DNA from 2 places in the Xanthobacter lutulentifluminis genome. Region 1 is predicted to be linked to the other one. Evidence: predicted binding sites of a transcription regulator. Region 1 holds the regulator's gene; the other holds the start of a gene.
What was found. Region 1 encodes LexA, which represses DNA repair genes until DNA is damaged. Its sites were predicted from a motif close to TGTTCNNNNTGTGTTCNG; they were not measured.

Region 1 (12,111 bases):
GGAGGAGGGCGGCGCCGGCGCACGCGCCATGATCGACGACGGCCTGTTCGACCGCTTCCCGGTGCGCGAGGTGTACGGCATGCACAATCTGCCGGGCCTGCCGGTCGGCCGCTTCGCCATGCGGCCGGGCGGCATCATGGCCTCGTCGGATCGCGTGGAGATCCTCGTGGAGGGCCAGGGCGCCCATGCGGCCCGTCCGCATCTGGGCATGGACGTCGTGCTGGCTGGCGCGGCCATCGTCACGGCGCTCCAGCAGATCGTGGCGCGCAACATCGATCCGCTGGATTCGGCGGTGGTGTCCATCCCCGTGTTCCACGCCGGGGAGGCCGACAACGTGCTGCCGCCGGTGGCGCGCCTCGCCGGCACCATCCGTTCGCTCGATCCGCGGGTGCGGGACCAGTTGCGCGGCAACATCGTGCGCGTGGCCGAAGGCGTCGCGGCGGCGCACGGCGTGTGCGCGTCCGTCAGCTTCTCGCAGGGCTATCCCGTGACCCGCAACCACGTCGCGCAGACCGCCTTCGCCGCCGAGGTGGCGGCCGAGGTGGCCGGCGTCGGCGAGGTGGACCCGGAGGCTCCGCCCTTGATGGCGGCGGAGGATTTCGCCTTCATGCTGGAGGAGAAGCCCGGCGCCTACATCTTCATCGGCAACGGGCCATCCGCCGACCTGCACCACCCCGAATATGATTTTGCAGACGGGGCCATCCCGTTCGGTGCGTCCTACTGGGTGCGGCTGGTGGAGCGGGCGCTGCCGCTCACCGCCTGACCCGCAGTCCGGGCAGACCGGCCTCCGCGTCCGCCGCGCGGGTGGATGAGGCGCGGGCCTTCCGTGCGCGTCCCGCGCCTGCCGAATGGGGCCCTCACGGCGGAAGCGGGCTGCTTTCCTGTCCCAATCGCGCCAGTGCGTGACGGCGCGCGGCGAGGGCGTCCCTCGATGACGCACGCAACGCGCCAGCCCCGGCCCGTGAAAGCCAGATCCTGCGCGGCCCGGGTTGCCCTGCCGCTTGAGCGCTCCGAAGTGTCATGCACGCGCGGACAGCGTCACACGTTGAGCGGGCGGAGCCCTACGCTCCCCGCGCCGATCACGACGCGGTCCGGTTCCGCGCCGGTACCGCGCCGCGCGGTCAGTCCGGCTTGCGCAGCACGAACGTGAGAAGCCCCGGCGCGATCACCTTGTCTTCAAGGCGCGCCCCGGTCTCGTGGGCGAGATGGGGAATGTCGATCACCGCCATGGGGTCGGTGCAGGTCACCACCAGCCGGGTGCCGGGGCGCGCGGCGGCGAGGGCCTTGCGGGTACGCAGGGCGGGCAGGGGGCACTTCAGCCCCCTGAGGTCGAGCTCGAGGGTCGCCGGTTCGCCGGCAGGAGGCCGCGGAGGAGGCCGAGGCCCCGAGCTCATCCCGCCTGATCCTTCAGCCGGCCGAGGCTTTCCTCCCGGCCGAGCACCGTCAGCACGTCGAAGATGGGCGGGGACGTGGCCTTGCCGGTCAGCGCGGCGCGCAGCGGCTGGGCCACCGCGCCGAGCTTGACGCCCTGCGCCTCGGCATAGGCACGCACCGCCGCCTCGGTGGCGGCCGCGGTCCATTCGGCCGCCTCCAGCGCCGGCAGCAGCCGGGCGAGGTGGGCCCGCGCCTCGGGCGTGAGCAGCGCCGCGGCCTTGTCGTCCAGCGCCAGCGGCCGCTCCATGAAGATGAAGTCGGCGTTGTCCAGCAGTTCCACCAGCGTCTTGGCCCGCTCCTTCAGGCCCGGCATGGCGGCGGCGAGCTGGGCGCGACGCTCCGGCGTCATCCGCGCGAGCCGGCGCCCGGCGTCCGGCAAATGCGGCACCAGCGCATCGATGGCCACGAGCAGGTCGGCGTCGCTCGCTGCCCGCAGATACTGGCCGTTGAGGTTCTCCAGCTTCTGGAAATCGAACCGGGCGGCGGACCGGCCCACCCGGTCGAGATCGAAGAACTCGACCATCTCCTCGGTGGAGAACACCTCCTGGTCGCCGTGGCTCCAGCCGAGGCGCACCAGATAGTTGCGCAGCGCCGCCGGCAGGTAGCCCATGTCGCGATACGCATCCACGCCCAGCGCCCCATGGCGCTTGGAAAGCTTCGCGCCGTCCGGCCCGTGGATGAGCGGGATGTGGGCCATGCGCGGCACGTCCCAGCCGAGCGCGCGGTAGATCTGGGTCTGGCGCGCCGCGTTGGTGAGATGGTCGTCGCCGCGGATCACGTGGGTGACGCCCATGTCGTGGTCGTCCACCACCACCGCCAGCATGTAGGTGGGGGTGCCGTCGGAGCGCAGCAGGACCAGGTCGTCGAGGTCCTTGTTGGGGAAGGTGACGGTGCCCTGCACCATGTCCTCGATCACGGTCTCGCCGTCCTGCGGGGCGCGCAGGCGAATGACCGGGGCGCGGTCCTTCGGCGCCTCGGAGGGATCGCGGTCGCGCCAGCGGCCGTCATAGCGCGGCGGGCGGCCCTCCTTGCGGGCCAGCTCGCGCATCTCGTCGAGCTCCTCCGGCGTCGCATAGCAGCGATAGGCGTTGCCCCGGGCCAGCATGTCCTCAACGGCGGCGCGGTGCCGGTCGGCCCGGGCGAACTGGTAGATCGGATCGCCGTCCCAGGTGATGCCGAGCCAGGACAGGCCCTCCAGGATCGCGTCGATGGCCTCGGTGGTGGAGCGCTGGCGGTCGGTATCCTCGATGCGCAGCAGCATCTTGCCGCCGGTGTGGCGGGCATAGAGCCAGTTGAACAGGGCCGTGCGCGCGCCGCCGATATGCAGGAAGCCGGTGGGCGAGGGGGCGAAGCGGGTGACGATCTGCGACATGGGGGCGCTCGAAAATGGGGGTACTCGAACAGGCACGATCCGCGGGGGCGGACACGGCGGCGGAGCAGCGCGGACGCGGGATGGCCAGGGCCGCGGGCCGTGCCGCGGCACGGCGTGGCACTTGGACGGCGCCCGTGTAGCATAGGCGTCCGGCACAAGGAACATGGCGCGCCCGCATGGGGCGGCGCGCGGGCGGCCCGGGCAGGCGGAGTGGCGCCGGCTGCCCGGAGCGGGGACGGGCATGGCGTGGGGGAAACCGGCGGAAGGCGCCCGGGCGCGGGCTCGCGCGGCCGTTGCCGGCGCGCGCGCCGTCGCCATCCGGACCGCGCCGCTCGGTCTCTCCCGCCTCGGCGCAGCGATCGCGGCGCGGCTGGGCGCTGACCTGCGGGCAGAACTGGATTCCGGACGGCTCGTGCTGTGGCTGCCGGTGGGCTTTGCGCTCGGCATCCTGCTCTATTTCGGCGCGGCGCAGGAACCATCGCTGTTCGCCACCCTGCTGCTGGTGGCAGCATTGGCGGGCGGCGCCATGGCGCTGCGAGCGCGGCCAGCAGCGTTCCGTGTCCTCATCGCGCTTTCGGCCGTGGCCGGCGGCTTCGCCACCGGCACCGTGCGCACCGCCTTGGTCCGCCACGAGATCGCCGAACCGCCCCGGACCCCCGTGCGGCTCTCGGGATACGTGGAACGGGTGGAGCATCGCGTGTCCGGCGATCGCATCGTGCTGCGGCTCGATCCCGGCCCGGTGCGGGGGCTCGATCCGGTCCCCGCGCGTGTCCGCCTGACGCTGCGGCGCGGCTGGGCGCCGCAGGTGGGCACGCACGTCAGCCAGCTCGCCCAGTTGCTGCCGCCGCTCGGCCCCGCCATGCCGGGGGCGCACGATTTCGGCCGGGCGCCCTGGTTCGCGGGGATCGGCGGCGTCGGCTACGGCCTCGGCCGTCCGAAGCCGACGACCGCCGGGGAGCCGCCGTTCTCGGTCCGCGTCGCCATGGCAGTGGACGCGGCGCGCGATGCGCTCGCGCGGCGGATCCGCGCCGTGCTCGGCGGCCAGACTGCCGAGATCGCGGTGGCGCTGGTCGCCGGTGACCGCTCCGCCATCGCTCCGCAGGTCGAGGAGAGCATGCGGGTCTCCGGCCTCACCCACATCCTGTCCATCTCCGGCCTGCACATGGCGCTCGTGGCCGGAACGCTGTTCGCCGGCATGCGCGGCGCCCTGGCGCTGGTGCCGGCACTGGCGCTGGGCTTTCCCATCAAGTCCGCCGCCGCGCTGGTGGCCATGCTGGGGAGCGCCGCCTACCTCGTGCTGTCGGGCAACGACGTGCCGGCCCAGCGCTCGTTCGTCATGACCGCCCTGGTGCTGGCCGGCATCCTGATGAACCGCCCGGCGCTGACATTGCGCACCGTCGGCGTCGCTGCCGTGGTGGTGCTCGCCGCAACGCCGGAGGCGGTCCTGGACCCCGGAACGCAGATGTCGTTCGCCGCGACCCTCGCGCTGATCGCCGCCTATGAACGGTTGCGCCCGCTGCGCGCGCTGCCGCGGCCCGACGGGTGGCTGGGACATGGGGCGGTGTGGCTGCTGGTGCTGGCGGGAGGGACCGCGCTCACATCGCTGGTCGCGGGACTGGCGACCGCACCTTATGGCATCTACCACTTCCAGCGGCTCGCGCCCTACGGGCTGCTCGCCAACCTCGCCGCCATGCCGGCGGTGTCCTTCCTCGTCATGCCGTTCGGGCTCATCGGGGTGCTGCTGATCCCGTTCGGCTGGGACCACGTGGCCTGGCCGGTCATGGGCAAGGGCATCGACATCATGGTCGCCGTCTCCGATCGCGTCGCCGCCCTGCCGGGGGCGGACCTGCGCGCCGATCTCGTGAGCGCTCCGGCACTGGCCCTGATGAGCCTCGCCCTGCTGTGCCTGTGCCTGCTGCGCGGGCTGCTGTCGGCCGCAGCGCTGGTACCCGCGGCCCTCGCCCTCGCCGTGTCTGGCCCGGCGCCACGGCCCGACGTGCTGGTGGCGCCGGATGCCCGGACCGTCGCCGTGCGCGGCCCGGACGGGCGGCTCTCCATTCTCGACGCGCGGGCCCAGCGCCTGACGGCGGAGCAATGGCTGACGCGGGAGGGCGACCGCCGCCGGGCAGCCGATGCCGGCCTGCAGGCGCTTTTCACCTGCGACCCGCTCGGCTGCACGGCCCCCCTTCCGGGCGGCGGCACCATTGCCATCTCGCGCCGCGCCGAGGGGCTGGAGGCCGATTGCCTCGAGGCCACGGTAGTGGTGACCCGCGACCCGCCCCCACGTGAGTGCCCGGCGCGCGTGTTCACCCCGGAAACCCTGTCGCGCACCGGCACCGTCGCCCTCCACCATCGCGACGGGGCATGGCACATGGAGCCGACCCGCCGACCCGCAACGCAACGCCCCTGGATGCCGCGTCTTCCCCCGGAACCGGACGAGCCTTCCCCGGCGACCGACACGCCATCGGAGACCGACGCCCGGGCACCCTGAACCCAAGAACGGACCTAAGGAGCCCCTGCCACCGACCGCACCTCCAAGGGCGGCGGATACGACGGTGACCAGCACCCGGATGAGCAGCACCGGCAGTGCAAGGCCGGCACCGATCCACTGCAGATGGCCGCGCATGCGTTCTCCTCCGCAACCGGACGGACAGGGCTGAACGCAGACTCATGTGAATAGGGGGGAGGGGTGAGAGGCGCTTCCGACAGGACGCGCCCCGTTGAGCATGGCACGCGACGCCTCTCACCCCGTCTCGCCCGCCCGCCGCTTCAACGGCAGGAGATCGAAACTCAATAGCGTCGCATCAGCCCGACGAGCCGGCCCTGGATGCGCACCCGGTCGGGACCGAAGATCCGGGTTTCATAAGCCGGGTTGGCGGCTTCCAGGGCGATGGAGGCGCCCTTCTTGCGCAGGCGCTTGAGGGTGGCTTCCTCGTCGTCCACCAGCGCCACCACGATGTCGCCGGTGTCGGCGGAATCGCATTTGCGGATCAGCACCGTGTCGCCATCGAGGATGCCGGCCTCGATCATGCTGTCGCCGCGCACCTCCAAGGCGAAATGCTCGCCATTGCCGAGCATCTCGGGCGGGATGTTGAGGGTGTGGCTGCGCGACTGGATGGCGGAGATGGGGGAGCCGGCGGCGATGCGGCCCATGACCGGAACGGTGACGACGGGCCCGGCCTCGTCATCCTCCGCTGCGGGGCGGACCTTGCCGAGGCTGCCCTCGATGACCGAAGGCGAGAAGCCCCGATTGGAAGCGCGCGCCGCGCCAAGGCCAGGGGCGACGCTGTCCGGCAGGCGCACCACTTCCAGCGCGCGGGCGCGATTGGGCAGGCGACGGATGAAACCGCGCTCTTCAAGCGCCGTGATAAGGCGGTGGATGCCGGATTTGGACCGCAGATCCAGCGCCTCCTTCATCTCGTCGAAGGAAGGGGGAACGCCGGTTTCCTTCAGCCGCTCATGGATGAAGCGAAGCAGATCATATTGCTTGCGCGTCAGCATCTCATGCCCCCTGCCGGCGCCGGCCGCGGCGCGAAACAAATCATGAACAGTCTTTATCTGTTCCTTTTGTGTTCCGCAAGGGGTGAACGCACAGTTAAGATCGCCTCAGTCGTCGAAGGGAATGATCTCGCACGGGTCGCCGGCCTTCCCGGCAGGCGCCTGCGGCGGGCGCATCAGCAGGCCATCGGCAGCGGCAAGCACGCTCAGCATGGCGCTGTCCTGCGAGGGGAAGGGCGTGGCGACGAGCGCGCCGGAAACATCGCGATCGAGCCGCACGCGGACGAAATCGCGCCGCCAGTCGTTGGCCGGCACGTCCACCGCCAGACGGGCGGGCAGGGTGCGCGGGCCCGGCGCGGAATCACCCTGCAGCGCTCGCACCAGCGGCACGAGGAACACCATGGCGCAGACGTGGGAGGACACCGGATTGCCCGGCAGGCCCAGCACCCGCACCGCGCCCCTGTGCCCGAACATCAACGGCTTGCCGGGACGTAGCGCGATCTTGTGGACGCTGAGGTCGACCCCTTCCGCGCGCAGGGCCGGGCCGACCAGGTCATGGTCGCCCACGGAGGCGCCACCGGAGGAGACCACCAGATCGAACGCCCCGGAAAGCGCCCGTGCCACCACCGCGCGGATGGCGGAAAGATCGTCACGGATAAGGCCGAGGTCCTCGACCTCCGCCCCCGCCTGCCGCGCCAGCGCCGCGAGGCCGAAGGCGTTGGAGACGACGATCTCGCTGTCGCTGCCCGAGCCCTGCCCCGGCAGCACCAGCTCGTCCCCGGTCTGCAGCAGCGCGACGCGGGGCCGGCGGGCCACCGGCACGGTCGCATGGTCCATGGCCGCAGCCAGCATGATATCGCGGCTGGTCAGGCGCCGTCCGGCGGTGAGGCCCGGCGTGCCGGCGGAGAAATCACATCCCGTGCGGCGCACGTTGCGCAGGGCCGCCGTGGGAGCTGTGGTGGTGACGACATCGCCCTCGCGCGCGGTGTTTTCCTGAATCACCACCGTGTCGGCGCCGGGCGGCACCACCGCGCCGGTGAAGATGCGCACCGCCTCGCCGGGCCCGACCGCTCCGGCAAACGGCCGGCCGGCCGCCGATTCGCCGATGACGCGCAGGGTGGCGGGAGTGGCGGCGATGTCGGGCGCGCGCACGGCGTAGCCGTCCATGGCGGACATGTCGGCGGGGGGCTGGGTGCGCCGGGCGGGCAGGTCGCGCGCCAGCACCCGGCCGGCGGCCTGCGCCACCGGCACCTCCTCCACGCCGAGCGCCAGGACGCCCTCGGTGATGAGGCTGCTCGCCTCCTCGACGCTCATCAGCGCCATTGCCGCCGTCTCCCCGTGGCTGGTCTTGTGGTGATGGCCGCGGCTTAGCCGGCGGCGGGTCCGGCGCGATAATCGCCGCTGCGGCCGCCGGATTTCTCCAGCAGGCGGATGCCCTCGATGCGCATGGTGCGGTCGGCCGCCTTGGCCATGTCGTAGATGGTGAGGCAGGCGACGGAGACGGCGGTGAGCGCCTCCATCTCCACCCCGGTCTGTCCGCTCGTCTTCACCCGCGCCGCGATCCTGAGGCCGGGCAGGGCGGGGGCCGGCTCGATCTCCACTTCCACCTTGGTGAGCATCAGCGGGTGGCAGAGGGGAATGAGCTCATGGGTGCGCTTGGCGGCCATGATGCCGGCGAGGCGGGCCGCGCCCAGCACGTCACCCTTCTTGGCATTGCCGGACAGGATGAGCTCCAGCGTCTCGGGCGCCATGGCGATCATGCCCTCGGCCAGCGCCTCGCGCACCGTGGCGGCCTTGTCGGACACGTCCACCATGCGGGCGGCGCCCTGCTCGTCGATGTGGGTCAGGTTGGCCATGGCGCGCGAAGAGGCCCCGGAAGAGTCGTCGGAGCCGGGAAGATGGCGCCGCGCGCCGGCCATGTCCACCGCGCTGGAGGGGTGGGGACGCTTCACCGCATCCGCCCGCGCTCCGTGCGCGCTCCGGCTGGTGCCCGGGAGGCTTGGCTCCCGGGCGGCCACTCCCCGGTGCGGGCCGGAGGGTCAGCGCAGGCGCGTCCAGGTCTGGGTCTTGCACAGGGGCGCGACCACGCAGCCGCGCAGCTTCAGGGTGCTGTCGCCGTCGAGCGTGATCGAGCCGGAATAGGTCTTGCCGTCCTCGGCATTGTAGATGCTGCCACCGGTCCATTCCTTCGGGCCGCCGGAGAAGCCGGTGAGGATGGTGAGGTTCTTCAGCGGACGGTCACGTAGGCCGGCGTTGGAATTGTTGACATCCTTCAGGGCAGGGTCCGCCTTCAGGCCTTCGGAGGAGATGAGGCGGCCGCACAGGCTGGCGCCGCACTTGGAAATCTCCACCTGACCGCCGCGCGAGGGGGTCTGCCACAGGCCGGTCGGATCGGCCGCCAGCGCCGGGGCGGCCAGGCAGGCGGCGCCGACGAGACCCAGGGCAACACGCTTCACGAAGTTCACCACCATCAACTCCTCCCATATCTCCGGCCTCTCGCTTGGAGAGATCGCAGCGCCCGGACTGGCTGCGGGACAATCAGTCCGGGGCGTGGCGTGCTCTCGCGGGCCGTGGAGGCATTAAGGACGAAGTTGACCTATACGGCAAGCCTAGGTCGCAAGGAGCTGGGACGTGGCGGATGCGACATCACTCTGCCGCATCAGGCTCTCGCCCACGAGGATGGTGCCGATGCCGACCCCGGCCAGCCGGGCGACGTCCGCCGTGGTGAAGATGCCGCTCTCGCCGATGACGATGCGGTCCTTCGGCACGCGGGGGGCGAGGCGCTCGCAGGTCTCGAGCGTGGTCTCGAAGGTGCGCAGGTTGCGGTTGTTGATGCCGATGAGCCGGCAGGGCAGGGCCAGCGCGCGGTCCAGCTCGGCGGCGTCATGCACCTCGACGATGGCGTCCATGCCATGGGCGGCGGCGGCGTCCGCAAGGTCGCGGGCAAGCGCGTCGTCCACCCCGGCCATGATGATGAGGATGCAGTCAGCCCCCCAGGCGCGGGCCTCCGCCACCTGGTAGGTGTCGTACATGAAGTCCTTGCGCAGCACCGGCAGACTCACCGCCGCGCGGGCGGACTTCAGAAAGTCCGGCGAGCCCTGGAACGAGGGCGTGTCGGTGAGCACCGAGAGGCAGGTGGCGCCGCCGCGCTCATAGGCGCGGGCCAGCGCGGGCGGATCGAAATCGGCGCGGATGAGGCCCTTGGAGGGGCTCGCCTTCTTGATCTCGGCGATCAGCGCCGTGCGGCCTTCCGCGAGGCTCTGGTCGATGGCGCCGGCGAACGGGCGCACGCGCGGGGCGCAGCGGGCCGCGGCCTCCACCTGCGCCAGCGGGCGGGCGCGCTTGGCGGCGGCGATCTCCTCGCGCTTGTAGGCCTCGATGCGGGTCAGGATGTCGCTCATTGGGCCACCTCCGGCGCCACCTTGGCGGAGACCGCCACCAGATGCTCCAGCCGCGCGCGGGCCGAACCGGTGTCGAGGCTGGCACGGGCCATCTCCACGCCCTCCTTCAGGTCCTTCGCCCGGTCGGCGACCACCAGCGCAGCGGCGGCATTGAAGATCGACACGTCGCGATAGGCTCCCTCGGCCCCGTCCAGCACGGCGCGCAGGGCGGTCGCATTGTAAGCCGCATCGCCGCCCTTCAGCGCGTCGGTGGGATGGACCTTGAGGCCCACGTCCTCCGGCGTGACGGTGAAGGTGTGGATGCGCCCGTCCTCCAGCATGGCGATGTCGGTGGCGCCGCAGATGGTGATCTCGTCCAGCCCGTCGGCGCCGTGCACCACGAACGCCTTGCGCGAGCCGAGGGTCTTGAGCACCTCCGCCAGCGGCACGATCCAGGACTTGGCGAACACGCCCACCATCTGCCGCGTCACGCCCGCCGGATTGGAGAGCGGGCCGAGCAGGTTGAAGATGGTGCGGGTGCCGAGCTCCACGCGCGTCGGCCCCACGTGCTTCATGGCCGGATGGTGGGACGGCGCGAACATGAAGCCGATGCCGGCCTCGGCGATGCAGCGGGAGATGCCGGCCGGATCGAGATCGATCCGCACGCCCAGCGCCGCCAGCACGTCCGCCGCGCCGGACCTGGAGGAAAGCGCCCGGTTGCCGTGCTTGGCCACCGGCACGCCGGCGCCGGCGACGATGAAGGAGGCGCAGGAGGAGATGTTGTAGGAGCCCGACGCATCGCCGCCTGTGCCCACCACGTCCACCGCCTCGTCGGGCGCCTCCACGGGCAGCATCTTGGAGCGCATGACGGAGACCGCGCCGGCGATCTCCTCCACCGTCTCCCCGCGCACGCGCAGCCCCATGAGCAGCGCGCCCATCTGCGAGGGGGTGGCCTCGCCGGACATCATGCGGTCGAACACCAGAGCGGCCTCGTCGCGGGAGAGGCTTGCCCCCGTCGCCACCTTGCCGATGAGCGGTTTGAACTGGTCCATGTCTCGTTCCCAGCGCGGCCGCCGGGCCTTTCTCCATTGCCCGGCCGCGCCTTCGCTGCCGCCGGGGCCATGTGTGAGCCGGTCGCGCCTCAGGCCTTCGCCTTGGCTGCGTTGAAGTCGGCGGCGATCTGAAGGAAGTTGCGCAGGAGCGCGTGCCCGTTCTCCGAGGCGATGCTCTCCGGGTGGAACTGCACCCCGTGGATGGGCAGGGTCTTGTGGGCGAGGCCCATGATGAGCCCGTCCGCCGTCTCGGCCGTCACCTCCAGCTGATCCGGCAGGGTGCCGCGCTCGACGATCAGCGAATGGTAGCGCGTCGCCTGGAAGGAATGGTTGAGGCCGCGGAACACGCTTTTGCCGGCGTGGTGGATCTCGCTCATCTTGCCGTGCATGGGGGTGGGCGCGCGCACCACGTCGCCGCCGAACACCTGCCCGATGGACTGGTGGCCGAGGCAGACCCCGAAGATCGGCACCTTGTCCCCTGCCTTGGCGATCAGATCGAGGCAGATGCCGGCCTCGTTGGGGGTGCAGGGACCGGGGGAGAGCACGATGGCGTCCGGCTTCTCGGCCAGCACGTCCTCGACGCTCACGGTGTCGTTGCGGTGGACCGTGACGGTGGCGCCGAGCTCGCCCAGGTAATGGACGAGGTTGTAGGTGAAGCTGTCGTAATTATCGATCAGCGTGACCCGGGGGGAATGCGGGTCTGCGGCAGTTCCTTCGGTGGCGGACATCTTGAGGCTCCGGAACCCGCGCACCCCGGAACGGGCGGGTCTGGCGGGTGTTAAGGCGAGGAATGGCGCGGGGTCAATGCCACCCCGCTCCGGCCGGGCACGGCCGGGCGATCAGCCGGGCGGCTTCACCATCGCTCATGCCGGATCACGTCCACCACCTTCACCTCACTGCCCCTTGCCGGCGCGGGCGGCGAAGCGGACGGCTTCCTCGCCGGCGCGGAACAGGGCCTTGGCCTTGTTCACGCATTCCTGCTGCTCGCTCTCCGGCACGCTGTCATAGACGATGCCGGCGCCGGCCTGCACATACATCCGCCCGTCCTTGACGATGGCGGTGCGCAGCACGATGCAGGTGTCCATCTCGCCGTTGGCGCCGAAATAGCCGATGGCGCCGGCATAGATGCCGCGCTTGTCCTTCTCCAGCTCGTCGATGATCTGCATCGCCCGCACCTTGGGCGCGCCGGAGACCGTGCCGGCGGGGAAGCCCGCCGCCAGCGCGTCCAGTGCGTCGAAGCGCGGATCCAGCGTGCCTTCCACGTTGGAGACGATGTGCATCACCTGGCTGTAGCGCTCGATGAAGAAGGAATCGGTGACCTTCACCGTGCCCATCTGCGAGACGCGGCCGGTGTCGTTGCGGCCGAGGTCGAGCA
Region 2 (12,111 bases), 230 kb from region 1:
TTATCCGGTCACGGCCGGCTTTTGGCGGGAGACTGCGTGGGCTCCTAATTATTGTCAATAATGAATCGGCGTAAAGGCACTTTCTGCGCAATAAGCTCCATGTCTTGGCTTATATTATTGACAATGATCCGACGCCGGAGAATTGTCGGCATCCAGGTCGGCGATGATCGGCACGAGGAAGGCGAGGATGGCCCGGGGACTGCGAAAAGGATTGACGAGCTATGGCGATGACGGCTTCGCGCTGTTCCTGCGCAAGGCGTTCATCAAGGCGATGGGCTATTCGGATGATGCCCTCGACCGGCCCATCGTCGGCATCACCAACACCTACAGCGACTACAACCCCTGCCACGGCAACGCGCCGCAGCTCATCGAGGCGGTGAAGCGCGGCGTGATGCTGGCGGGGGCGATGCCCATGGTGTTCCCCACCATCTCCATTCACGAGAGCTTCGCCCATCCCACCTCCATGTTCCTGCGCAACCTGATGGCCATGGACACGGAGGAGATGATCCGCGCCCAGCCCATGGATGCGGTGGTCGTCATCGGCGGATGCGACAAGACGCTGCCCGCCCAGATCATGGCGGCGGCGAGCGTGGACCTGCCCACCGTGGTGGTTCCCGTCGGCCCCATGGTGGTGGGCCATCATCGCGGCGAGGTGCTGGGCGCCTGCACCGATTGCCGGCGCCTGTGGAGCGCTCATCGCGCCGGCGAGATCGACGAGGCCGAGATCGAGACCGTCAACGGCCGCCTCGCGCCATCGGTGGGCACCTGCATGGTGATGGGCACCGCCTCCACCATGGCCTGCATCACCGAGACGCTCGGCCTCTCGCTGCCCATGAGCGCCACCATCCCCGCCCCCCACGCCGAGCGCGTGCGCCTCGCCGAGGCGAGCGGCAAGGTGGCGGCGCGGCTGGCGGTGAAGGGCGGTCCGGTGCCGAGCGCGCTGCTCACGCCGGCCGCGTTCCGCAATGCCATGGTGGTGATGCAGGCCATCGGCGGCTCCACCAACGGCATCATCCACCTCACCGCCATCGCCAACCGCGCCGGGGTTCGCCTCGACCTCGCGACGCTGGACGACATCGGCCGCGAGGTCCCGGTGCTGGTGGATCTCAAGCCGTCCGGCGCCCATTACATGGAGCATTTCCACCACGCCGGCGGCGTGCCCAAGCTGTTGCAGCAGCTGGGCGACCTGATCGACCTCGATGCGCCCACCATCGCCGGCGGCACCCTGCGCGCGGTGGTGGACGCGGCGGAGGAGGTGCCGGGCCAGGACGTCATCCGCCCGCGCTCCAACCCCATCAAGGCCAGTGGCTCCATGGTGGTGCTGCACGGCAATCTCGCGCCCGGTGGGGCCATCCTGAAGCAGGCCGCCGCGACCGAGCGGCTGCTGCAGCACACCGGCCGCGCCGTGGTGTTCGATTCGGTGGCCGACATGGCGGCGCGCATCGACGACCCGGATCTCGACGTCACCGCCGACGACGTGCTGGTGCTGCGCAACACCGGCCCCAAGGGTGCGCCGGGCATGCCGGAGGCCGGCTATCTTCCCATCCCGAAAAAGCTCGGCCGGCAGGGCGTGAAGGACATGGTGCGCATCTCCGATGCCCGCATGAGCGGCACGGCGTTCGGCACCATCGTGCTGCACATCACGCCGGAATCGGCGGTGGGCGGCCCGCTCGCCCTGGTGGAGAGCGGCGACACCATCCGCCTCGACGCCGCGGGGCGCCGCATCGATCTCATGGTGGCAGAGGAGGAGCTTGCCCGCCGGCGGGAGGCGCTCGCCGATGCGCCGGAACGGCCCCTGCCCGATCGCGGCTACGCCCGCCTGTTCCAGCAGAGCGTTCTACAGGCGGACGAAGGGTGCGACTTCGATTTCATGATCCGCAAGTGAGACAGGCCGCGTGACGCCCGCCGCCCCGCTCTGCCTGCCGCCGCGCCCGGTGGGGCCGCCGCCCACCGTGCGGCCGCTGCCGCCCGGAACGTGCGACACCCATATGCACGTCTTCGGTCCGGCGGAGCGCTATCCGCTTGCGGCCGGCCGCAACTACACGCCGCAGCCGGTGGGCCTCGACGACTACCTCCCGGTGATGGAGACGCTCGGCATCGACCGCGCCGTGCTGGTGCAGCCGAGCGTCTATGGCACCGACAATTCCGCCCTGCTCGAAGCCCTCGCCCGGATGCCGGAGCGGCTGCGGGCGGTGGTGGTGGTGCCGCCGGACGTGCCCGATACGGAGCTGGTCGCCCTGCACGAGGCCGGCGTGCGAGGCGTCCGCGTCAACCGCCGCAACCCCGGCGGCCTGGCGCTGGAGGATGTCGGCACCCTCGCCCGGCGGATCGCGCCGCTGGGATGGCATATCCAGCTGCAGATCGAGCTGGCGCGGGGACCGGATCTCGCCAGCCTCGCGCGCCACTGCCCGGTGCCGCTGGTGATCGACCATTTCGGCCTGCTCGATCCGCGCTGGCCGGTCGCGCCCGGCCCGTTCGCCGACCTGCTGCGGCTGATGGAAGGCGGCGCCTTCTGGCTGAAGCTGTCCGCCCCCTATCGCATCAGCGCGGCGGGATGCCCCTATGCCGAACTCATGCCGTTCGTGTCGGCGCTGACAACCCATCGCCCCGACCGGCTGCTGTGGGCCAGCGACTGGCCGCACTCGGAAATGTGGTCCGATATTCCCGACGACATCGAACTTGCCGGCGCGCTCGGCCTGCCGCAGCTGCCGGCGGCGGTGCGCCGGCAGATCCTCATCGACAATCCGGCAGGCCTCTACGGCTTCGAGCCGCCCGGTGCCGGCCTCCCATCCGGCGGCTGAGCGCTCCGCAAGCAAGACCGGCGAGACCCCGCCACAAAAGCAAAAGGCCCTCCCCCGGCTGGGGAGAGGGCCTTTGCTTGTGTGCTGCGCCGATCAGGCGGTGCGGGCTGCGGTATGCACCAGCGTGCCGACATGCTCGCCGCGCAGCGCCGCGGTGAGGCGGCCGGGGACGAGGCCGTTCACCACCTGCACTCGCTCGATGTGGCGGGCGGTGCCCATCACTTCCAGCAGCGCGCGGTCGAACGGCAGCGTGCCTTCGGTCTTGGCGAGGTCGGCATAGCCGGTCTCGCTGATGAGACGCGCCTTGTCGCCCTCCGGGCCGTTGGGATCGACATTGAACACGCCGTCCACGTCCTCGACGATGGTGAGGCCGGCGGCGCCAAGCGCGTCGGCGAGCAGGAAGGCGCCCGTATCCGCCCGGTGCGGCGGAATGCGCGAGCCGGGGAACTCGTGATGGTGATAGGGCGGAAAGGCGCTGCCCACCACGGCGCGGGCGGCGGAGAGATGGATCGCCAGCTGGCTCGCGATGGTCGGGTGCTCGATGTAGGAGACCCCCTCCGGCGCCAGCAGCGAGGCGAGGATATGCCCGTTCTGCCCGGCCTCGCTCGCCGCAAGCGGCGCCAGCGAGCCCACCGGCAGGCCGAGATCCAGGCCGACGCCGTAGAGGTGGCGGGCACGGATGCCGGCGCCCGTGAGGATCAGCAGGCGGTGCTCGGGCAGCACGCGGCGCAGTTCATCCACGATGGGCAGGATCGCCTGCGGGCCGCGATCCATGATCGAGCGGCCGCCGATCTTCACCACCTGCAGCCAGGGCAGGAGACGGATGGGGCGGACGCCGGCCACGGGGCGGGTCAGGGCGCCGTCGAGGAGGGTCTGGCTCGCGAGGGGCGAGGAGACGTGCTTGATGGTGCTCTCGGTCATGATGCGGTCTCCTCAGCTCGCGGTGATGATGGTGCCGACGTGCTCGCCGGCGAGGGCGCGGGTGAGATTTCCGGGCTTGAGCCCGTTCACCACCTGCACCTCGCGCACGTGGCGCGCCTTCTTCAGCAGGTCGAGCATGGGGAACTCGAGGATGGAGTCGGCGAGACCCCGCGTCTTCATCTCGTCCACGGAGATCTTCGGAATGAAGGTCGCCGCCTTGTCGGTCTTCGGATTGCCGGTGTAGAGGCCGTCCTCATCCTTCACAAAGATCATCTGCTTGCAGCCGAACTGCTCGGCCAGCAGGAAGCAGCCCGCATCCGTGCGATAGGGCGGGATGACGCCCTCCGCCGCCGGGGGCGTCCAGAGCGCGTAGGGCGGCATGCCGCTGAACACCACCGCATTGACCTCGGCGAGGTAGAGCGGAACCGCCGAGAGGGCGGCGCCGCTGACGCTGGAAATGCCGTGCTTGGCCAGCAGCTGGCCCAGCATTTCCGCATTCTGGTTCGCCACCGAGGCGCCGAGCTGCGCCAGGACGCCGGCGGGCAGGTTCAGCTCCGCGGCGATCGAGTAGAGGTGACGGGCGCGGGTGCCGGCGCCGGTGCCAATGAGCAGCTTGTGCGCCTTGCGGGCGGCGACGATTTCCTCCAGCAGCGGATAGACCGCCGCGCGGCCGCGATCGATGACGCTCTGGCCGCCGATCTTGATGACGCTGGCTTCGGGGAGAATCCGGTAGTCGGCTGCCGCTTCGGCGGCGGCAAGCAGCTGCGGATCCGTGAGCGAGCGCTGGGAGAGGAGCGCGTCGAGCTCCGCCGTCGTGGTCGCCATGGGGATACCTTTCCTGTTGCTGTTCGTCACCCCGGCACATGGCGCCGGAGCAGCACGCGCTGGGGGCAGCCCGGTCCCGGCCGGCAACGGCAGCCGAGGCTGCCGCGCGCTCCGCCGAGGCCAAGCTGCGTCCTGGCGCCTATCTGAACGCGCCGGGGCCCAGGAACAAGGCGCGAAAACCCTGTTTGTTGTCCGGAACCGCTCCAATTTCAGGCAGCCGTGCTGCACCTTTCGGCGTCGCGGCGAAACCGGCGGAGGAAACGACAGAAAACACGCAGATTCGCAGGCGCAGGCTTCTGCAAGCCAGACCTGCGTACGCCGCAATGCAAAGCCATGGAAAAGGCCGGAAAATCCGGCCGGACCGCCGCGCGCACCAACGCGTGGCCCGACGTATCGGAATTGCCGAGACCACGCGTTTCCCGCGCCAGCGCCCCATCGTCCATGGGCCGTGCCCGGAGACGGACACACGGGACGAGCAGGGCTTTCCGTGCCGAAGGAAACCGGGGGTCGCGAAACCGTCCAGACAAGCGGCCAATTTGCTTTCACGGATGCAGGCGTGGGACGCCACATCCCGGCCTTAGGCTCACGCAGATACCAAGCCCGGGCCGAAGCAGCGTCCGCACCCCTCACCGGTCCGTTTGCAACTCTGCCCCAGCGCAAACGCGATGCCGGTGGCAGAGCTTGGAAAAACAGTTCCCGGGAACGGCCGGCGGCGCAGATCCAACCCGGCGCGACATTCCGACCCTGCGCTGTCGATCCGCGTCACCGATCAGGCAGGCAGAACAATGCCGGCAGCCAAATCCCCGGTGCCGCCCGACGCGACGCCACACCTTGGGACGACAGCGAAGCGGCGCATCATCACGCACGCGGCGCCTCGGGCGCCGGAACGCACTCCACGCGCCCATGCCGACAGGCGGAAGCACCGGGTGCCCGCAGGCGCGATGTCCCACGTCCCCGCGATACCACCGGCGGCCGCGCGCATTCACGCGACCGCAAGCCGCCGGAGCCGATCAGCCAGCGAGAGCGGATTCGACCGCCGCCAGCGCGTCTTCCGCCTTGGCGCCGTCGGGACCACCGGCCTGCGCCATGTCGGGCCGTCCGCCGCCGCCCTTCCCACCCAGAGCCTCGGCCGCGCGGCGCACCAGAGCGACAGCGTCGAAGCGGGGGGTGAGATCGGCGGTGACGCCGACGACGACACCCGCCTTGCCATCGGGCGTGACACCGACAATGGCGACGACACCGGAACCGATCTGCTTCTTGCCCTCGTCCACCAGGCTCTTGAGATCCTTGATCTCGATGCCTTCCACGTGCCGGGCCAGGAGCTTCACGTCACCCACGGCGCGCACGCCGCCTTCGGCGCCACCCTGGCCCCCGCCCATGGCGAGCTTCTTGCGGACATCGGCCAGCTCGCGCTCGAGGCGCCGCCGCTCCTCGACCAGCGTCGCCACGCGCGCCTCGACCTCGGCCACCGGCGCCTTCAGCGTCGCGGCCGAGGCCGCCAAGGCCGCCGACGCAGCATTCAGGTGCCGCCGTGCGGCATCGGCGGTCATTGCCTCGATGCGCCGCACACCCGAGCCGACCGCGCCCTCGGACACGACCGAGATCAGCCCGATATCGCCGGTGCGACGCACGTGGGTGCCGCCACACAGCTCCACCGAGTACGGCGCGCCATTGCCGTCGTCCGTGCCCATGGACACGACGCGCACCTCCTCGCCGTACTTCTCGCCGAACAGGGCCCGCGCGCCGGACGCGATGGCGTCGTCAACAGCCATCAGGCGCGTCTCGACCGGCTCGTTCCGCAGCACGAAATGGTTGGCGATGTCCTCCACCCGCGCCAGCTCCGCATCGCTCACCGGCTTGGGGTGGGCGAAATCGAACCGCAGACGGTCGGGCGCCACCAGCGACCCCTTCTGGGCGACATGGTCGCCCAGCACGCGCCGCAGGGCCTCGTGCAGCAGATGGGTGGCCGAGTGGTTCGCACGCACGCACGACCGCCGCGCATGGTCGACATCCAGCACCAGCGCCGTGCCGCGCTTCAGCGTGCCGGCCTCCACCTTCACCTCGTGCACGAACAGGTCGCCCAGCTTCTTCTGTGTGGACACCACGCTCACGGCAATGCCGCCCTCGCCGCTCGCGCGGCCGGTGTCGCCCACCTGACCGCCCGATTCCGCATAGAACGGCGTCTGGTTGAGGATGACGAGACCGGTCTCGCCGGCCCCGAGGCTGTCCACCTCGACCCCGTCGCGGACCAGCGCAGTCACCACGCCCTCGGCCTTCTCGGTCTCATAGCCGAGGAACTCGGTGGCGCCGACCTTGTCGCGCACGGCGAACCAGAGCGTGTCGGTCGCCGCCTCGCCGGAGCCCGCCCAACTGGCGCGCGCCTCGGCCTTCTGCCGCGCCATGGCGGCGCCGAAACCGTCGGTGTCCACGCTGATGCCGCGGGCGCGCAAGGCGTCCTGGGTGAGATCGAGCGGGAAGCCGTAGGTGTCGTACAGCTTGAACGCCACCTCACCGGGGAAGCTGGCTCCGGCAACGAGGCCGGAACTCTCCTCCTCAAGGATCGAGAGGCCGCGCTCGAGCGTGCGGCGGAAACGGGTCTCCTCGAGAAGCAGCGTCTCCTCGGCGAGAGCCTCGGCGCGGACGATCTCGGGATAGGCCCGGCCCATCTCGCGCACCAGGATCGGCACCAGACGGTGCATCAGCGGATCCTTGGCGCCGAGCAGCTGAGCGTGGCGCATGGCGCGACGCATGATGCGGCGCAGAACATATCCCCGCCCCTCGTTGGACGGCAGCACGCCATCGGCCGTGAGGAAGACGGACGCGCGCAGGTGGTCCGCGATCACGCGATGGCTCGCCTGCTGCGGGCCGTCCGGATCGACCGAGGTCAGCTCGGCGACCTCGGCGATGATCGCGCGCATGAGGTCGGTGTCGTAATTGTCATGCACGCCCTGGAGCACGGCGGAGACGCGCTCGAGACCCATGCCGGTGTCGATGGACGGCCGCGGCAGCGCCACCCGCTCGCCGCCCGGCAGCTGCTCGTACTGCATGAAGACCAGGTTCCAGATCTCGATGAACCGGTCACCGTCCTGGTCGGCCGAGCCCGGCGGGCCGCCGAAGATGTGATCGCCGTGATCGAAGAAGATCTCGGAACACGGGCCGCACGGGCCGGTATCGCCCATGGACCAGAAGTTGTCGGAGGTCGAAATGCGGATGATCCGGTCGTCCGGCAGGCCAGCGATCTTCTTCCAGAGGGCGTGTGCTTCCTCGTCCTCGCTGTAGACGGTGACGAGCAGGCGCTCGCGCGGCAGGTCGAAGGTGCCGGTGACGAGGTTCCATGCCAGCTCGATGGCGCGATCCTTGAAATAGTCGCCGAACGAGAAATTGCCGAGCATCTCGAAGAAGGTGTGGTGCCGCGCGGTGTAGCCCACATTGTCGAGATCATTGTGCTTGCCGCCGGCGCGGACGCACTTCTGCGAGGTCACGGCACGGGAATAGGGACGCTTCTCGACACCGGTGAAGACGTTCTTGAACTGCACCATGCCCGCGTTGGTGAACATGAGCGTCGGATCGTTCTGCGGCACCAGGGGCGAGGACGACACCGCCTCGTGGCCCGCTTTGACGAAGTAGTCGATGAAGCTCGACCGGATCTCGTTGACGCCGCTCATGTGCCGGCCATTGCCCTTCGGTCCGGGTCCGCAGGGCGGAGCCGGTGAGTGATCGCTCCGCGCCGGCCGGCCCACCGGCAGGCCGCGCGGTTCCGGCGGACACGGGTACGGTCCGCCGGAACCGGGTTCGTTTAGCGACGCCCTCGCCGCTTGTCCAGAAAGGCGTCCGTGTCCTCAGGCGTCGGCGGGGTCGCCCTCGGCGTCCTCTTCCGGGGTGCCGGCGAGAATCTGGTCGGCGATGAGGCCGGCATTCTGACGGATCGCAGCCTCGATCCGACCGGCAATCTCCGGGTTCTGCTTGAGGAAGGTCTTGGCGTTCTCACGGCCCTGGCCGAGGCGCTGGCTGTCGTGGGAGAACCACGCGCCGGACTTCTCCACCACGCCGGCGCGCACGCCGAGATCCAGCAGCTCGCCGGTCTTGGACACGCCCTCGCCGTACATGATGTCGAACTCGACCTGCTTGAAGGGCGGGGCCAGCTTGTTCTTCACCACCTTCACGCGGGTCTGGTTGCCCACCACCTCGTCACGCTCCTTGATGGCGCCGATGCGGCGGATGTCGAGGCGCACCGAGGCGTAGAACTTGAGCGCGTTGCCGCCGGTGGTGGTCTCCGGCGAGCCGTACATCACGCCGATCTTCATCCGGATCTGGTTGATGAAGATGACCATGGTGTTGGACTTGGAGATCGAGGCGGTGAGCTTGCGCAGCGCCTGGCTCATGAGGCGCGCCTGCAGGCCCGGCTGGTTGTCGCCCATCTCGCCGTCGAGCTCGGCGCGGGGCGTCAGCGCGGCGACCGAATCGACCACCAGCACGTCCACCGCACCCGAGCGCACCAGCGTGTCGGCGATCTCCAGCGCCTGCTCGCCGGCATCCGGCTGTGAGATGAGCAGGTCGTCAAGGTTCACGCCCAGCTTGCGGGCGTAGATCGGATCGAGCGCATGCTCGGCGTCGATGAAGGCGCAGGTGCCGCCGCGCTTCTGCGATTCCGCCACCGCGTGCAGGGCGAGCGTGGTCTTGCCCGACGATTCCGGCCCATAGATCTCGACGATACGGCCCTTGGGCAGGCCGCCGATGCCGAGCGCGATGTCGAGCCCGAGCGAGCCGGTCGGAATGCTCTCGATCTCCAGGGCCTTGCCGCCCTTGCCGAGCCGCATGATCGAGCCCTTGCCGAAATGCCGCTCGATCTGGGAGAGCGCGGCATCCAGCGCCTTGGTCTTATCCATGGAAGAACCTTCGACGAGTCGGAGTGTCGCCTGAGTCATCGCCGCGCTCCGGTATTGGCGCAAGGGGAAATGAGAACACCCGACTTGTACATGCTTTGTTCCATGTTCGCAATATGTTCTCTCCGCTGGAGGCGCGATGTGGTTAAAGGGCCGTGTCAGCCCCGCCGGGTGAGGCGCTTCATGAGGGAGCGCCGGGTCTTGGCGACGAAGTGGGAGAAGGCGCCGCCCCGGCTCAGCTCCAGCTGGTGCTTCAGCGCCCGGTTCTCCTGCGCGGCCGCGCGCGCGCCGTCGATCAGGCCTTCTGCGGCAGCGAGGATGCGGCGGTAGGGATAGGTGGCGGAAAGGTCGGAATAGGCCACCCGCCCGCGCCGCTCGGTGAAGGGGCGGAACATGGTGGCGTTGCCGGAATAGGGCGCGTAGGTGGCCTCGAACCGCTCGAAATGCTCAAGCTCCAGCGTCTTCTCGTCCCGCAGGATGCGCGCCGCCTCCATCATCATGGTGGCGAAGGTCTCGCGGAAATCGTCGCGCGCCCGCCAGCGCATGTAGCCGATGACGCATTTCGCCACGAGCTGCTCGCGCGAGCGCATGGGGAAATGCGCCAGCGGCACCCGCGGCAGGATCGGCGAGGGGATGACGTTCTGCCACTGGGTGATCTTGTGGTAGCCGTCCTGGATGCCGGTCTCGGGGTGCTCCGCCAGATGGCGCGGAATGGCCACCTTGAACGGATAGGGATCGTGCACCACCACGTTCTTCAGGCGCGACAGCGGATCCGGGTCGGCCGGGTCGTCCTGGGGGCTGCTGCGGTAATGCAGGGGGCACAGCCCGCCCACGTGGGGGGCCGGCAGCGCCGCGAGATCCTCCTCCAGCACCTGCCGGCTCTCGGCGGCGATGAACTCGTCGGCATCGATGGGGAAGACGTAGTCCCAGCTGTCGTCGCTCACCGCATGGGCCATGAGGGCGCGGATGCGGCGGCTCTGCACCAGGCTCGCATGCACGCCGTCGTCGACGATGCGCACGTCCAGCCCCTCGGCCGCGAGCCGGCGCAGGATTTCCGGCGTGGCGTCGGTGGAGCCGTCGTCCACCACATAGAGCCGGTCCACCATCTGGAGATTGTGCCGCGCCCACGCCTCGATGATGTCCGCCTCGTCGCGGACCAACGAGATGGCGGTGAGCTTCATGGGACCCGTCTCCTGGCAAAAGGCGCAGGGACCATAAGCGCCGCCGTCGGGGTGTCAACGCGACGCGGAACGCCCCGCCGACGACGACGCTCCGGCCCGGCCGGCGCGCGCCTCGGTTGCCGCTCCGCCGTTAAGCGGCTAAATGCGTCCCCGGCCGGGAAGGGCGCGCGGATCGCGGCGCCCGTGGGCATCCGGGCGCGGGAGCGTCCGGGCGCGCGCCCCGATTTCGGCGGGTGGCCGCCGGACGGGCGGGCGTCGAACGGGCAGGTGTCGAAAGGGAAGCGGATGAGTCTGGCCTACAGGTCCGACATTGACGGCCTGCGCGCCGTCGCGGTGGGCAGCGTCGTGCTCTATCACGCGCGTTTTCCGCCGTTCTCCGGCGGCTTCATCGGCGTGGATGTCTTCTTCGTCATCTCCGGCTTCCTGATCACCTCCATCATCTACCGCGAGATCAGCAACGGGAATTTCTCGCTGGTCGACTTCTACGACCGGCGCATCCGCCGCATCTTCCCCGCGCTGTTCACCGTCATCGCGGTGACGACGCTGTTGTGCGCGCTGATCCTGATGCCGCGGCAGATGATGGAATACGTGCAGATGCTGCCGCCGGCGGCGCTGTTCTATGCCAACATCTATTTCCAGAACCTGCTCAATTATTTCGGCCCGAAGGCGGCCGAGGCGCCGCTGCTGCACCTGTGGTCGCTGGCGGTGGAGGAGCAGTTCTACATCTTCTTCCCGCTGGTGCTCTTCGCGCTCATGCGGCTTGGCGGGCGCAAGGTGGCGCTGGCGGGGCTCACCCTGATCGCGATCGTCTCGGCGGTGTACGCCCAGAGCATCGTGGAGGTGGATCGCCACGCGGCCTTCTATTTGCTCACCAGCCGCGCCTGGGAGCTTTTGGTGGGCTCGCTGCTCGCCCTGTTCGCCTGGCCTCGCATTCCGCAGAAGGTGGCCGGATGGGTCGCTGCGGCCGGCGCGCTGGCCATCGTGGTGCCGGTGTTCCTGTACGACCACGACACCCCCTTCCCCGGCCTCACCGCCGCTCCGCCGGTGCTGGGCGCGGCCGCCATCATCTATGCCGGCAGCTTCGCGCCGTCGGGCATCGTCTCGCGCATCCTCAGCCTGCGTCCCATGGTGTACGTGGGCCGCATCTCCTATTCGCTCTACCTGTGGCACTGGCCGCTGCTGGTGCTGCCCACCATCCTGCGCGGCCGCAGCCTGACGCATATCCAGTCCGGCCTGCTGGTGGTGCTCGCCATCGCCCTCTCGGCGCTGACGCTGAAGTACATCGAGACCCCTATGCGCCGCTCGGACGCGCTGGGCGGCCGGCGGATGACACGCATCGCCGCCGGGGCGGGCGCCATCCTCGCCACCATCCTCGTGGCCGTCGGCATCGAGCGGGCGGGCCAGGGCTTCTTCTCCATCTCGCCGGTGGGCGCCATGGCCGAGGCCGCGGCCGACGACAAGAGCACGTTCCAGCGCGACTGCAACAACGAGAAGAAGTTC

Region 2: recA (recombinase RecA) is a predicted target of LexA. The motif match lies at 9,537-9,554, and genes of this name have one in related genera.

What each region holds. Positions count from the first base shown of each region.
Region 1 covers NZ_CM195525.1:36,589-48,699, forward strand. The annotation lists gene V5F49_RS00235 (M20 aminoacylase family protein) at 1-763, shown strand, start outside; gene V5F49_RS00240 (sulfurtransferase TusA family protein) at 1,122-1,394, opposite strand; gene gltX (glutamate--tRNA ligase) at 1,391-2,806, opposite strand; gene V5F49_RS00250 (ComEC/Rec2 family competence protein) at 3,048-5,297, shown strand; gene lexA (transcriptional repressor LexA) at 5,597-6,307, opposite strand; gene V5F49_RS00260 (molybdopterin molybdotransferase MoeA) at 6,413-7,627, opposite strand; gene moaC (cyclic pyranopterin monophosphate synthase MoaC) at 7,672-8,160, opposite strand; gene V5F49_RS00270 (DUF2147 domain-containing protein) at 8,344-8,775, opposite strand; gene trpC (indole-3-glycerol phosphate synthase TrpC) at 8,914-9,705, opposite strand; gene trpD (anthranilate phosphoribosyltransferase) at 9,702-10,736, opposite strand; gene V5F49_RS00285 (anthranilate synthase component II) at 10,826-11,464, opposite strand; gene trpE (anthranilate synthase component I) at 11,630-12,111, opposite strand, start outside.
Region 2 covers NZ_CM195525.1:269,500-281,610, forward strand. The annotation lists gene V5F49_RS01210 (IlvD/Edd family dehydratase) at 188-1,885, shown strand; gene V5F49_RS01215 (amidohydrolase family protein) at 1,896-2,801, shown strand; gene V5F49_RS01220 (amino acid kinase family protein) at 2,895-3,722, opposite strand; gene V5F49_RS01225 (amino acid kinase family protein) at 3,735-4,547, opposite strand; gene alaS (alanine--tRNA ligase) at 5,558-8,212, opposite strand; gene recA (recombinase RecA) at 8,387-9,472, opposite strand; gene V5F49_RS01240 (glycosyltransferase family 2 protein) at 9,589-10,611, opposite strand; gene V5F49_RS01245 (acyltransferase family protein) at 10,897-12,111, shown strand, end outside.